3 regions of the Allobosea sp. 2RAB26 genome follow, and region 1 is predicted to be linked to each of the others. Evidence: riboswitches for the same ligand, from Rfam matches in the RefSeq annotation. Region 1 holds a riboswitch; each other region holds the start of a gene.
The links. Region 1 has a riboswitch for thiamine pyrophosphate ahead of thiB (thiamine ABC transporter substrate binding subunit). Riboswitches for the same ligand answer to the same signal wherever they lie in the genome.
Positions count from the first base shown of each region.

Region 1 (3,271 bases):
GAGAAGCCGAGCGCCGAGGCCAGGCGCCTCCGCTCTCCAGGTTCGCGGCCGAAGGCCTGAAGCAGCGTGCGCGTCACCAGCGGCGTATTCATCAGCACATGCGCGATCAGGATACCATGGAGCCCGTAGATCGCCGGTGGTTCGGCGCCGACGGCGCGCGCCAAGTCGCCGAGCAGCCCGGAACGGCCATAGATCGCGATGACGCCGAAGACGATCACGATCGTCGGCGCGACGGCTGCGGCGGTCAGCACGGCGAGCAGGAGGTTGCGGCCTGGAAAGCGGCGGCGCAGCAAGGCAAGCGCCAGTGCCGTGCCCAGCAGGAGCGAGAGCAGCATCGACAGGCCCGCCTGGACGGTCGCTCCTGCGACGAGGCGAGCGAGATAGGGGCCGAGCGGCGACAGGGCCGCGACGTCGCCGCCGGCTCGCGCCAGCCCGGCGAGCGAGGCGCCGGCGAGCGCAAGGATGGCAAGCGCGGTGAGTGTGGCCGGGCGGAACAAGGCCTCAGCGGCTCGTTGCGGCGAGCCAGGCGTCGATGAAGGTTCGGCGCTGCGTGCGCACCTCGTCCGGCGTGAACAGCAAGGTCCGTTCCGGCTTGATGACATCGGCGAATGAAGCCGGCAGTCCACCTGTCGCTTGTTTCGCCGGCATCATCCAGTTGCCTTCCGGGATCAGCGATTGGAAGGCGTCCGAAAGCGTGAAGGTGAGGAAGCGTTTGGCGAGTTCCGGCTGCCGCGTCGTGCGCGTCATGCCGGCGAGTTCGACATGCAGATAGTGGCCTTCGCTGAAGGGGGCGGCCTTGTACTGCGTCTTCTTCTCGGCGCCGATGTGATAGGCCGGCGATGTCGCGTAGGAGAGCACCATGTCGGCCTCGCCCTTGAGGAAGAGTCCGTAGGCCTCCGACCAGCCCTTGGTGAAGGTGACGATGCGCGGCTTGAGCCTGGTCCAGGCGGCGTCGGCGCCATCGCCGTAGACGGATCGCATCCAGAGCAGGAAGCCAAGCCCGGGCGCGCTGGTGCGCGGGTCCTGCAGTACGAGCTTTGGCCCATTCGGATCGTCGACAAGCTGCTTCAGGCTGGTGGGCGGCGCGGCAAGTTTGGTTGAATCATAGACGAAGGCGAGATGCCCCCAATCGAAAGGCAGGAAGGTATCGTCAGTCCAGGCGATGGGCAAAGTGAGCGCGGCACGATCCTGGCCATGGGGCTGGAACAGTCCCGTCGCCTTGGCTTCTGCAGCAAGGTTCATGTCGAGGCCGAGCACGGCATCGGCCTTGGTCGCTTCACCCTCCAGCTTCAGGCGCGCGACGAGGGAGCCGGCATCATCGCTTGCGACCCAGTTCAGCGTGCAACTGCATTGCGCCTCGAAGGCCGCCTTCACTTTCGCGCCGGGACCGTATTTCCCGGTGAAGGAGGAATAAGTGTAGACCGTCAGTGCCGGTTTCTCCTGGGCCATGGACGGCGTCGCGAGCAGGAGCGCCGAGAGCGCGGCGGCGATCCGGGTCAACCGGTTGTTCAGAAAGCTCATGGCGTCACCCCGCATGCATTCGACGGCAGGCCATGACGGTCGAGAGGGAAGGCGGTCTCCGGTTGCGAGACGCCAATGCTCAATCCCTCCGCCGGCACGATCCGGATCAGGTTCGACGGGTTGAAAGCCCTGCGCTTCCCTCTCAGCCCGAAATCGCCGGGCACCCCGTTGAGACGGTCAAGGGAATAGCGAGCGGGCCGGGGCGAGTCCAGTTGATGCCGCCGGGCCATCGCAAGGGGCATTGCGTCTGGCCGCATGATCATGCTGGTATATCTCTTGCTTAACAGAAAGCAGGCGCGCCAGGCGCGAAAGCTCAAGAGCAAGGGGATGCCGCATGCGACTCAATCGCCGTCAGATTCTGGCCGGAAGTTCCGCTTTAACCGCTTCCAGCCTCGTTGGATTTCCGTCGCGCGCGCAGTCGCGCGCCAATACGCTGCGCTTCATTCCGTCGACGCCGTTGCCCTCGCTCGATCCGATCGTCGCCACGAGCTATGTCATCCGCAATCACGGCTATCTGATATATGATACCCTGTTTGCGACGGACGCGCAGTTCCGCATCCAGCCGCAAATGGTCGAGAGCTGGGAGACTGCGCCGGACGGGCTGCGCTGGACCTTCCATCTGCGCGACGGACTGATGTTCCATGACGAGCAGCCGGTCAGGGCGCAGGACTGCATCGCCTCGATCAAGCGCTGGTCGGCGCGCGATGCCTTCGGGCAGACTTTCGCGACATTCGTCGAGGGTTACGATGTCGTCGACCAGCGCACCTTCGCCATCCGCCTGAAGAAGCCCTTCCCGATGCTGCCGGACGCGCTCGGCAAGCTCTCCTCGAACGTGCCCTTCATCATGCCCGAGCGCGTGGCCATGATGGAGCCAACCAAGAACATCACGGAGGCGATCGGTTCCGGACCCTGGCGCTTCATGGACAAGCAATGGGTGCCGGGCCAGAACGCGATCTATGAGCGCTTCGCCAAGTACAGGCCACGAGAGGAGGCTCCGTCCTGGGCCGCTGGCGGCAAGGTCGCCAAGATCGACCGTATCGAATGGTTGCCGCTGACCGAGGTTTCAGCCGCAGTCGGCGCGCTGATGCAGGGCGAGGTCGACTGGTACGAACAGCCGCCGGTCGATCTCCTGCCCCTGCTCAAGAGCAATCCCGAGATCGCGATCGAGAACGTGCCGCTCGGGCTGATCCTGCTGATGCGTTTCAACCATCTGCAGCCGCCCTTCAACAATCCCGGCATCCGACGGGCGGTGATGATGGCAATCGATCAGACCGACTACATGGAGGCGGTCGTCGGCAGCAAGGACTACTACAAGGAGTGCAAGACCTTCTTCACGCCGGGCTCGCCGATGTCGACCGGAGCGGGCGGACAGGCTGCACTCGGCAACAATCTGGAGCGGGCCAAGGCCATGCTGCAGGAGGCCGGCTACAAGAACGAGAAGGTGCTGCTGCTGGCACCCGCCGACCAGCCGATCGCCTATAACCAGTGCCTGGTGACACAGGAACTGCTGAAGAAGCTCGGCATGACTGTCGATCTGGTCGCGACCGATTGGGCCAGCTTCATCGGCAGGCGCTCCAACCGCGGATTGCCGGACCAGGGCGGCTGGTCGGTGTTCCACACGCTCTGGTCGGGCGCCGACGTGCTCAATCCCGCGCTGCATCCGCTGTTGCGCAGCAATGGCCCTGCCGCCTGGTTCGGCTGGCCGGAGGATGCCACGCTGGAAGGTCTGCGCGATCAGTGGATTGCAACG
Region 1 covers NZ_JBFRGS010000004.1:227,895-231,165, reverse strand. The annotation lists gene AB4118_RS09105 (ABC transporter permease family protein) at 1-497, opposite strand, end outside; gene thiB (thiamine ABC transporter substrate binding subunit) at 502-1,521, opposite strand; TPP riboswitch at 1,588-1,699, opposite strand; gene AB4118_RS09095 (ABC transporter substrate-binding protein) at 1,856-3,271, shown strand, end outside.

Region 2 (3,271 bases), on a different contig from region 1:
ACAGGGGGTGAAGCGCGCCTGGCCGAACGACGCGGCCGGTCCCGTGATGCGATCCTCGACGAGGAGTTGCTCGATCGCGGCTGCCGTGACGGGGGCGAGCAGATAGCCGTTGCGGTGATGCCCGGTCGCAACGAGCAGGCCCGCTATCCCCGTCTCACCAAGGATCGGCGCATCGTCGATCGAGGTCGGGCGGAAGCCGGACCAGATCGCCTCGACCGGCATCTCCTCGATCGAGGGCAGTGCGCGCCGGGCGCCGTCGAGCAGGGCATAGACGCCGCCAGCGGTCACGCTGTCGTCGAAGCCGCGTTCTTCCATGGTGGCGCCGACGAGGAGAGTGCCGTCGCTCTTGGGAGCGAGATGCACCTGCTCGGTCCAGACGACACGCGCGAGCGTGCCGGTCTCGGGCCTGCTGCGCAGGGCGAGTGACTGGCCCTTGAGCGGGCGGACGGGGATGTCGAGCCCCTGAAATCTGGTCCAGGCGCCGGCGGCCGCAATCACGATCGGGGCCTTGCAGAGCCCGCGCGGCGTCGAGACGCCGAGAGCGCGACCTCCGGCCAGCTCCGGCTCGGCCTCGCAGGCTTCGACCAGGTGCGCTCCGGCCGCGAGACAGGAGCGTCGCAGCGCCGCCATGACGCGCGGCGGATCGACCTGATGGTCGGCCGGGCAGAGAATGCCGGCAACGACCGAGGGCCTCAGCCCGGGCTCGCGTTCGCGGCATTGCGCCCCGCCGAGCCATGCAGCCTCAACCTCGGCGCGCCGCTGCATGTCATGGCGGAAACGCAGGCGCTCGACCTCCTCACGCCCCAGCGCGACCAGCAGGACACCGTCCCGGCGATAGTCGATGCCGAGCCCGCTATCGGCTTCGAGCTCGCGCGCAAAACCCGGCCAGAGCCTCTGGCTTTCGAGCGCCAGTGGCAGATGCTCCTCGCCGCCCGGCTCCAGCTCGGCGGCCGCGGCCAGCATGCCGGTCGCGGCAAGGCTTGCCCCTTGTCCGATCGTGCCACGCTCGAAAACGGTCACATCAAGGCCGCGCCGCGCCAGTCGCCAGGCGATGGACAGGCCGATCAGGCCACCGCCAATGATGGCGATATCGGTGGAGGCCGGCACCTCGCAGGCGACGAGCCCAGGATCGGCTCCGGATCGACGAAGGGTGGTGTGTGGCGGCCCTCGCATAGGCAAACTCCTCGCCCCGCTCGGGGAAGGAGATCTGGCAGCCTCTCGGCTGCCGGCAAGTGCCGCGACGCTCCATCCCTCCGCCGGTATCAGCCGGATCAGGTTCGAAGGATTTCCGCGCGCCTCTCCGGGGAACACCCGGTCTGCCAGCGGTTTCTCAGCCCCTTGCCGGGGATCTCCCTGGAATGCGCGCAGTCTGGAGCCGGGGCAGCAGTCAGGTCAAGAGCCAACCCGACACAAACGCCAGGGGGACCGTGGCTGGCGGGCCACGGGCCGAGAGTGTTCGCGGGGTTATCGAAGCCTCTCGCCTTGAAACGCGTGAGCCGGCTGGAGTTCGGCTCAGGCGCGGTGGCGATGCGGTATCCGCCTGGGTCGTAGCCATCAGGCTCGTCGACCCGAGCCGGCACCAAAGACACGGATCCGTGCTTGTCCGTCGTGGACGATCTTCTTCAGCACCTGCATGCGGCCCGTGCGGGACTCGGTATCGCCCTTGTGCCCGGTTTTCTGGCGGACGCAGCGATCACAGCCGGAAGCCTTTGTCCGGATCCTGCCCGAGCAGCCCATGGACCAGCTCGACGTGACGGCGTTGCAGGCGCGCTCGGTGACGCCATTGATCACCATCAAGGCGCTGCTGAAGCACCTCGCCTGACGCCAGCTCGCCGGCCGATCGCGCCCAGCGCGGCCACGCCCTGCCCTTGCGATGGCCGTCACCCCTTCAGCCAGGCGAGCGGCACCAACACGAGCGAGGGGAACAGGATCAGCAGGACTAGGACCACGACCTGCGAAACCAGGAAGGGCCAGACGCCGCGCATCACCGCCCCCATCGAGACGCCCGAGACGCCGCTGACGACGTTCAGCACGATGCCAACCGGCGGCGTGATCAGCCCGATGGCGTTGTTCATGATGAACAGCACGCCGAAATAGATCGGGTCGATGCCGGCCTGCTTCACGATCGGCATCATCACCGGGGTCAGGATCAGCACGGTGGGTGTGAAGTCCAGCGCCGTGCCGACGACGAGCACGAGCAGCATGAGCAGGATCATGATGATCGTAGGGTTGCCCATGAAGGGTTCGAGCACCCGCGACAGCTCGGCGGGGATATTGGCCTGGGTGATCAGCCAGGCCGAGACCAGCGCCGCCGCGATCAGGAACATGACGGCAGATGCGGTCTTGGCTGCATTCAGCAGGAGCCCGAACAGCATCGCGACCTTGAGCTCGCGATAGACGAACATGCCGATGATGAAGGCGTAGGCGCAGGCCAGAACGGCTGCCTCGGTCGGCGTGACGATGCCCCATTTGATGCCGCCGATGATCAGGACTGGCATGAACAGCGCGAAGAAGCCCTCGACAAGGGCACGCCCGCGTTCGCGATAGCCCTGGCGCGGGAAGGTCCGGACATCGTCCTTGCGCGCGGTGAGCCACCAGGTCACCACCAGCGCCGCGCCCATCATGAGGCCAGGCACGACGCCGGCGAGGAAGAGCTGCGAGATCGAGACATTCGCCGCGACGCCGAAGACAATGAAGCCGATCGACGGCGGAATCACCGGCGCGATGATGCCGCCGGTCGCGATCAGCCCCGCCGAGCGCGCGAGGTCGTAGCCGGCGCTGCGCATAATCGGGATCAGGATGGCGGCGAGCGCTGCCGTGTCCGCGGCGGCTGAGCCGGAGATTGCCGCAAGGATCAGCGCCGCGAGGATGGCGACATAGCCGAGCCCGCCGCGGAGATGCCCGAGGCAGGCCAGCGCGAAGTTGATGATCCGCTTCGACAGCCCGCCGGCATTCATCAGCTCGCCGGCGAGGATGAAGAAGGGAACGGCCAGAAGCTGGAAATTGTCGGCGCCGACGATGATCGTCTGGGCGACGATGATGCTGTCGAAATTGCCCATCCAGAGCATCAGCGCCAGCGCGCAGAAGATCAGCGCGAAGGCGATGGGCGCCCCGACCGCCATGGCGGCGCTGAGGGCGGTGAGGAAGACGGCGACCGTCACGGCATCTGCTCCTTGAGCTTGGCGGCTTCGGCGGTGAGCTCGCCGGCAAAGGCGGCGATCTCATCATCCGAAAGCCGGCCCGTCGCTGCGCGCCACAGCCGGGCGCAGGC
Region 2 covers NZ_JBFRGS010000020.1:31,728-34,998, reverse strand. The annotation lists gene thiO (glycine oxidase ThiO) at 1-1,173, opposite strand, end outside; TPP riboswitch at 1,232-1,364, opposite strand; gene AB4118_RS28420 (hypothetical protein) at 1,555-1,794, opposite strand; gene AB4118_RS28415 (TRAP transporter large permease subunit) at 1,881-3,161, opposite strand; gene AB4118_RS28410 (TRAP transporter small permease) at 3,158-3,271, opposite strand, start outside.
Region 2: it holds a riboswitch for thiamine pyrophosphate, as region 1 does, so the genes downstream of both, thiO (glycine oxidase ThiO) here and thiB (thiamine ABC transporter substrate binding subunit) in region 1, are expected to answer to the same signal.

Region 3 (3,271 bases), on a different contig from region 1:
GTTGAACTGGTCCTCCCAGCGGAAGTCGAAGCGGGCGCGCGAGACCGCGTCGTCGCGGATCTTGGCCGCTGGATGGCCCTTGGCGAGATCGGCGGCATGGGCCGCGATCCGATAGGTGATGACGCCGGTCTTGACGTCGTCGCGGTTGGGAAGGCCGAGATGCTCCTTGGGCGTGACATAGCAGAGCATGGCGCAGCCGAACCAGCCGATCATCGCCGCGCCGATGCCCGAGGTGATGTGGTCGTAACCCGGCGCGATGTCGGTGGTCAGCGGTCCCAGCGTGTAGAACGGCGCCTCTCCGCATTCGCGCAGCTGCTTGTCCATGTTCTCCTTGATCTTGTGCATCGGCACGTGGCCGGGGCCCTCGATCATCACCTGGCAGCCCTTGTCCCAGGCGACCTTGGTGAGCTCGCCCAGCGTCTCCAGCTCGGCAAACTGGGCGCGGTCATTGGCGTCGGCGATCGAGCCCGGACGCAGGCCGTCGCCGAGCGAGAAGGAGACGTCATATTTGCGCATGATCTCGCAAATCTCGTCGAAGCGCTCGTAGAGGAAGCTCTCCTTGTGGTGCGCGAGGCACCAGCGCGCCATGATCGAGCCGCCGCGCGAGACGATGCCCGTGACGCGGCTCGCAGTGAGCGGGACATAGGGCAGGCGCACGCCGGCATGGATGGTGAAATAGTCGACGCCCTGCTCGGCCTGCTCGATCAGCGTGTCCTTGAAGACCTCCCAGTCGAGCTTGATCGGGTCGCCGCCGACCTTCTCAAGCGCCTGGTAGATCGGCACCGTGCCGATCGGAACCGGCGAGTTGCGCAGGATCCAGGAGCGGATGTTGTGGATGTTGCGGCCGGTCGACAGGTCCATCACCGTGTCGGCGCCCCAGCGGATCGCCCAGACCAGCTTCTCGACCTCCTCGGCAGCGCCGGACGTCACGGCCGAATTGCCGATATTGGCGTTGATCTTGACCAGAAAATTGCGGCCGATCGCCATCGGCTCCAGTTCGGGGTGGTTGATATTGGCCGGGATGATGGCGCGGCCGCGGGCGATTTCCTCGCGCACGAATTCAGGGGTGACGAATTCCGGAACCGAGGCGCCAAAGCTCTCGCCATCGGCATGGCGCTCGCGTGCGCCTTCGAGCATCGCGGCGCGGCCGAGATTCTCGCGATGCGCGACATAGATCATCTCGGGCGTGATGATGCCGGCCTTGGCGAACTCGTACTGGGTCGCCATCTGGCCGGGCTTCGCCTCGAGGATCGGGCGTGAGGCCGGGCAGGCGGGAACGAGCTGTTCAGGCGAGATATGGCCGTTATCGGCGGCAGTGACGGCGCGGCCGGGCACGGTCGTGAAGCCGCAGGCATCGAGCCAGGCGCGGCGCGGCTGCGGCAGGCCGGCATTCAGGTCGATCGTGACATCGCTCTCGGTGAACGGACCGGACGGGTCGTAGATCCGGACCGGCGGCTCGGAATCTGTGGTGAGCTGAACTTCGCGGAAGGGCACCCGCATCTCGGGATGGTCCGGCGGCGCGACATAGATCTTGCGCGAGCCGATGATCGGTCCGGTCGTCACGCTTTGAGGGGCAGCCTTGACGGTATTCTTCTGGGGCTTGGTGTGGGCGTTCATGGGATCTCCTCCTTGGTCCAAGGTTCAGGAGATCCGGGTTTAGAAGCGGTCCAGTCGCTGTCTGCGGGTACACGTGTGGCGCACGCCGCGTTCCAGTCCCTCCGCCGGTATGACCCGGATCAGGTTCGACGGGTTCGGCTTTGGACGCCATCTCAGCTCTTGCGAGCACCCCTCGGAACGAAGCGGAGGTTAGGGCCGGCGGCTCTTGAACGCAACCGACAAGGGGCGGGATGCGGCCCTGCCATGCGGCGCCGGAATGCCGGGCTCAGGCGAGAATGTCGACGTTCTGGCCCTGGCCAGCGGCAAGAGTAGCCTTCTGGGACTCGGCGCTCTGCTGCAGCATATCCACGAGCGCCTGGTCGGACGTCGCCTGCTGCTTCACCATCGCTGTCTGCAAGGTCTGGCGGGTCGAGGCTGCCTGGCTTGCGGCAAAGCTCTGCGCGATCGCGACGGATGTCTCACTCATCATCAACTCTCCTTACGATAGGTCTTAAGCCGGAGAGCTTGCTGATTCCTGAATCTCCTGAGCCGGGGAGACCGGCGCGACGGTCGCCCGCCGCGCCGGTTCTATTGGTTCACTGCGGCTGGTTCTGCCCGGCCAGCAGCGGGGTGATGCGTCGGAGCGTGACGCGGCGGTTCTCGCGGGCGGCCTCCTGCGTCTGCACCTTTAGATACTGCTCGCCATAGCCCTGCGTCGTCAGGTTCTCCGGCGGCACCTGGAAATCGCGCGTCAGGATCTCGGCGACGGATTGGGCCCGGCGATCCGAGAGCGAGAGGTTGTCGACATCCGAGCCGACGGCGTCGGTATGGCCCTCGACCAGGAAGACCTCGTTCGGCGCGCGCTGCAGTGCCTGGCTGATCGAGGCGGCAATCACCGAGAGCCGCTGCGCCTGGTTGGGGGTGACCTCCCAGGACCCGGTCTCGAAGGTCACCGTGTCGATATCGACGCTGCGCATGCGGGCGCGCAGGTCAGGCGAGTAGCGGACCTCGTCGAGCGTGTAGCGGCGTGGGATCGCGGCGATCGGCGGGGCGGTGATCGTCTCATAGATCAGGCGCTGGTCGGCCTGCTCGGCGTCGACGATATAGCGCTCGCGCGGGATCGGCAGGGGCGGCGGCGGCAGCACGACGACCTCGTCCGAGAAGCGCATATCCGGCCGATCGCGGCGGGTGTTGTCGATCATCACGATCTCATCGCCATCGCGCATGCGCCGGGTCCGGCGGATCAGGCGGCCATCCTCGTCGGTCACGGTGATGATGCGGCTGCCGTCCGGCCGTTCGAACACGGTCACGTTCTCGTCTCCGCGCCGTTCGGTCCGTCCCTGCCAGCCGAGGTCGCGGAAGCGCTCGGTCTCGTCGCGGCGGATGATGGCACGGTCGTCGTCGCGGATGATCGTGCGACCGGGCTCGCGAATGATCGTGACGTCGCCCTCGCGGCGCTCCTCGCGGCGCCCGCGGACATCGTCGAGGCGGGTCGCGCCCTGCGTCGCCATGATGCCGCCGAGCACGCCGACGCCAAGGCCGATCGCAGCCGCGCCACCGAGGCCGATGCCACCGCGACGGCCCTGCCGGTCAGGCGGGGGCAGTTGCCCGGGTCCAGCGGCTGGAGGCTGGCCGGCCGGAGGCGGAGCGAGCGTCTGGCCCGGCTGCGGCGGTG
Region 3 covers NZ_JBFRGS010000007.1:364,179-367,449, forward strand. The annotation lists gene thiC (phosphomethylpyrimidine synthase ThiC) at 1-1,617, opposite strand, end outside; TPP riboswitch at 1,696-1,800, opposite strand; gene AB4118_RS16840 (hypothetical protein) at 1,883-2,083, opposite strand; gene AB4118_RS16845 (OmpA family protein) at 2,193-3,271, opposite strand, start outside.
Region 3: it holds a riboswitch for thiamine pyrophosphate, as region 1 does, so the genes downstream of both, thiC (phosphomethylpyrimidine synthase ThiC) here and thiB (thiamine ABC transporter substrate binding subunit) in region 1, are expected to answer to the same signal.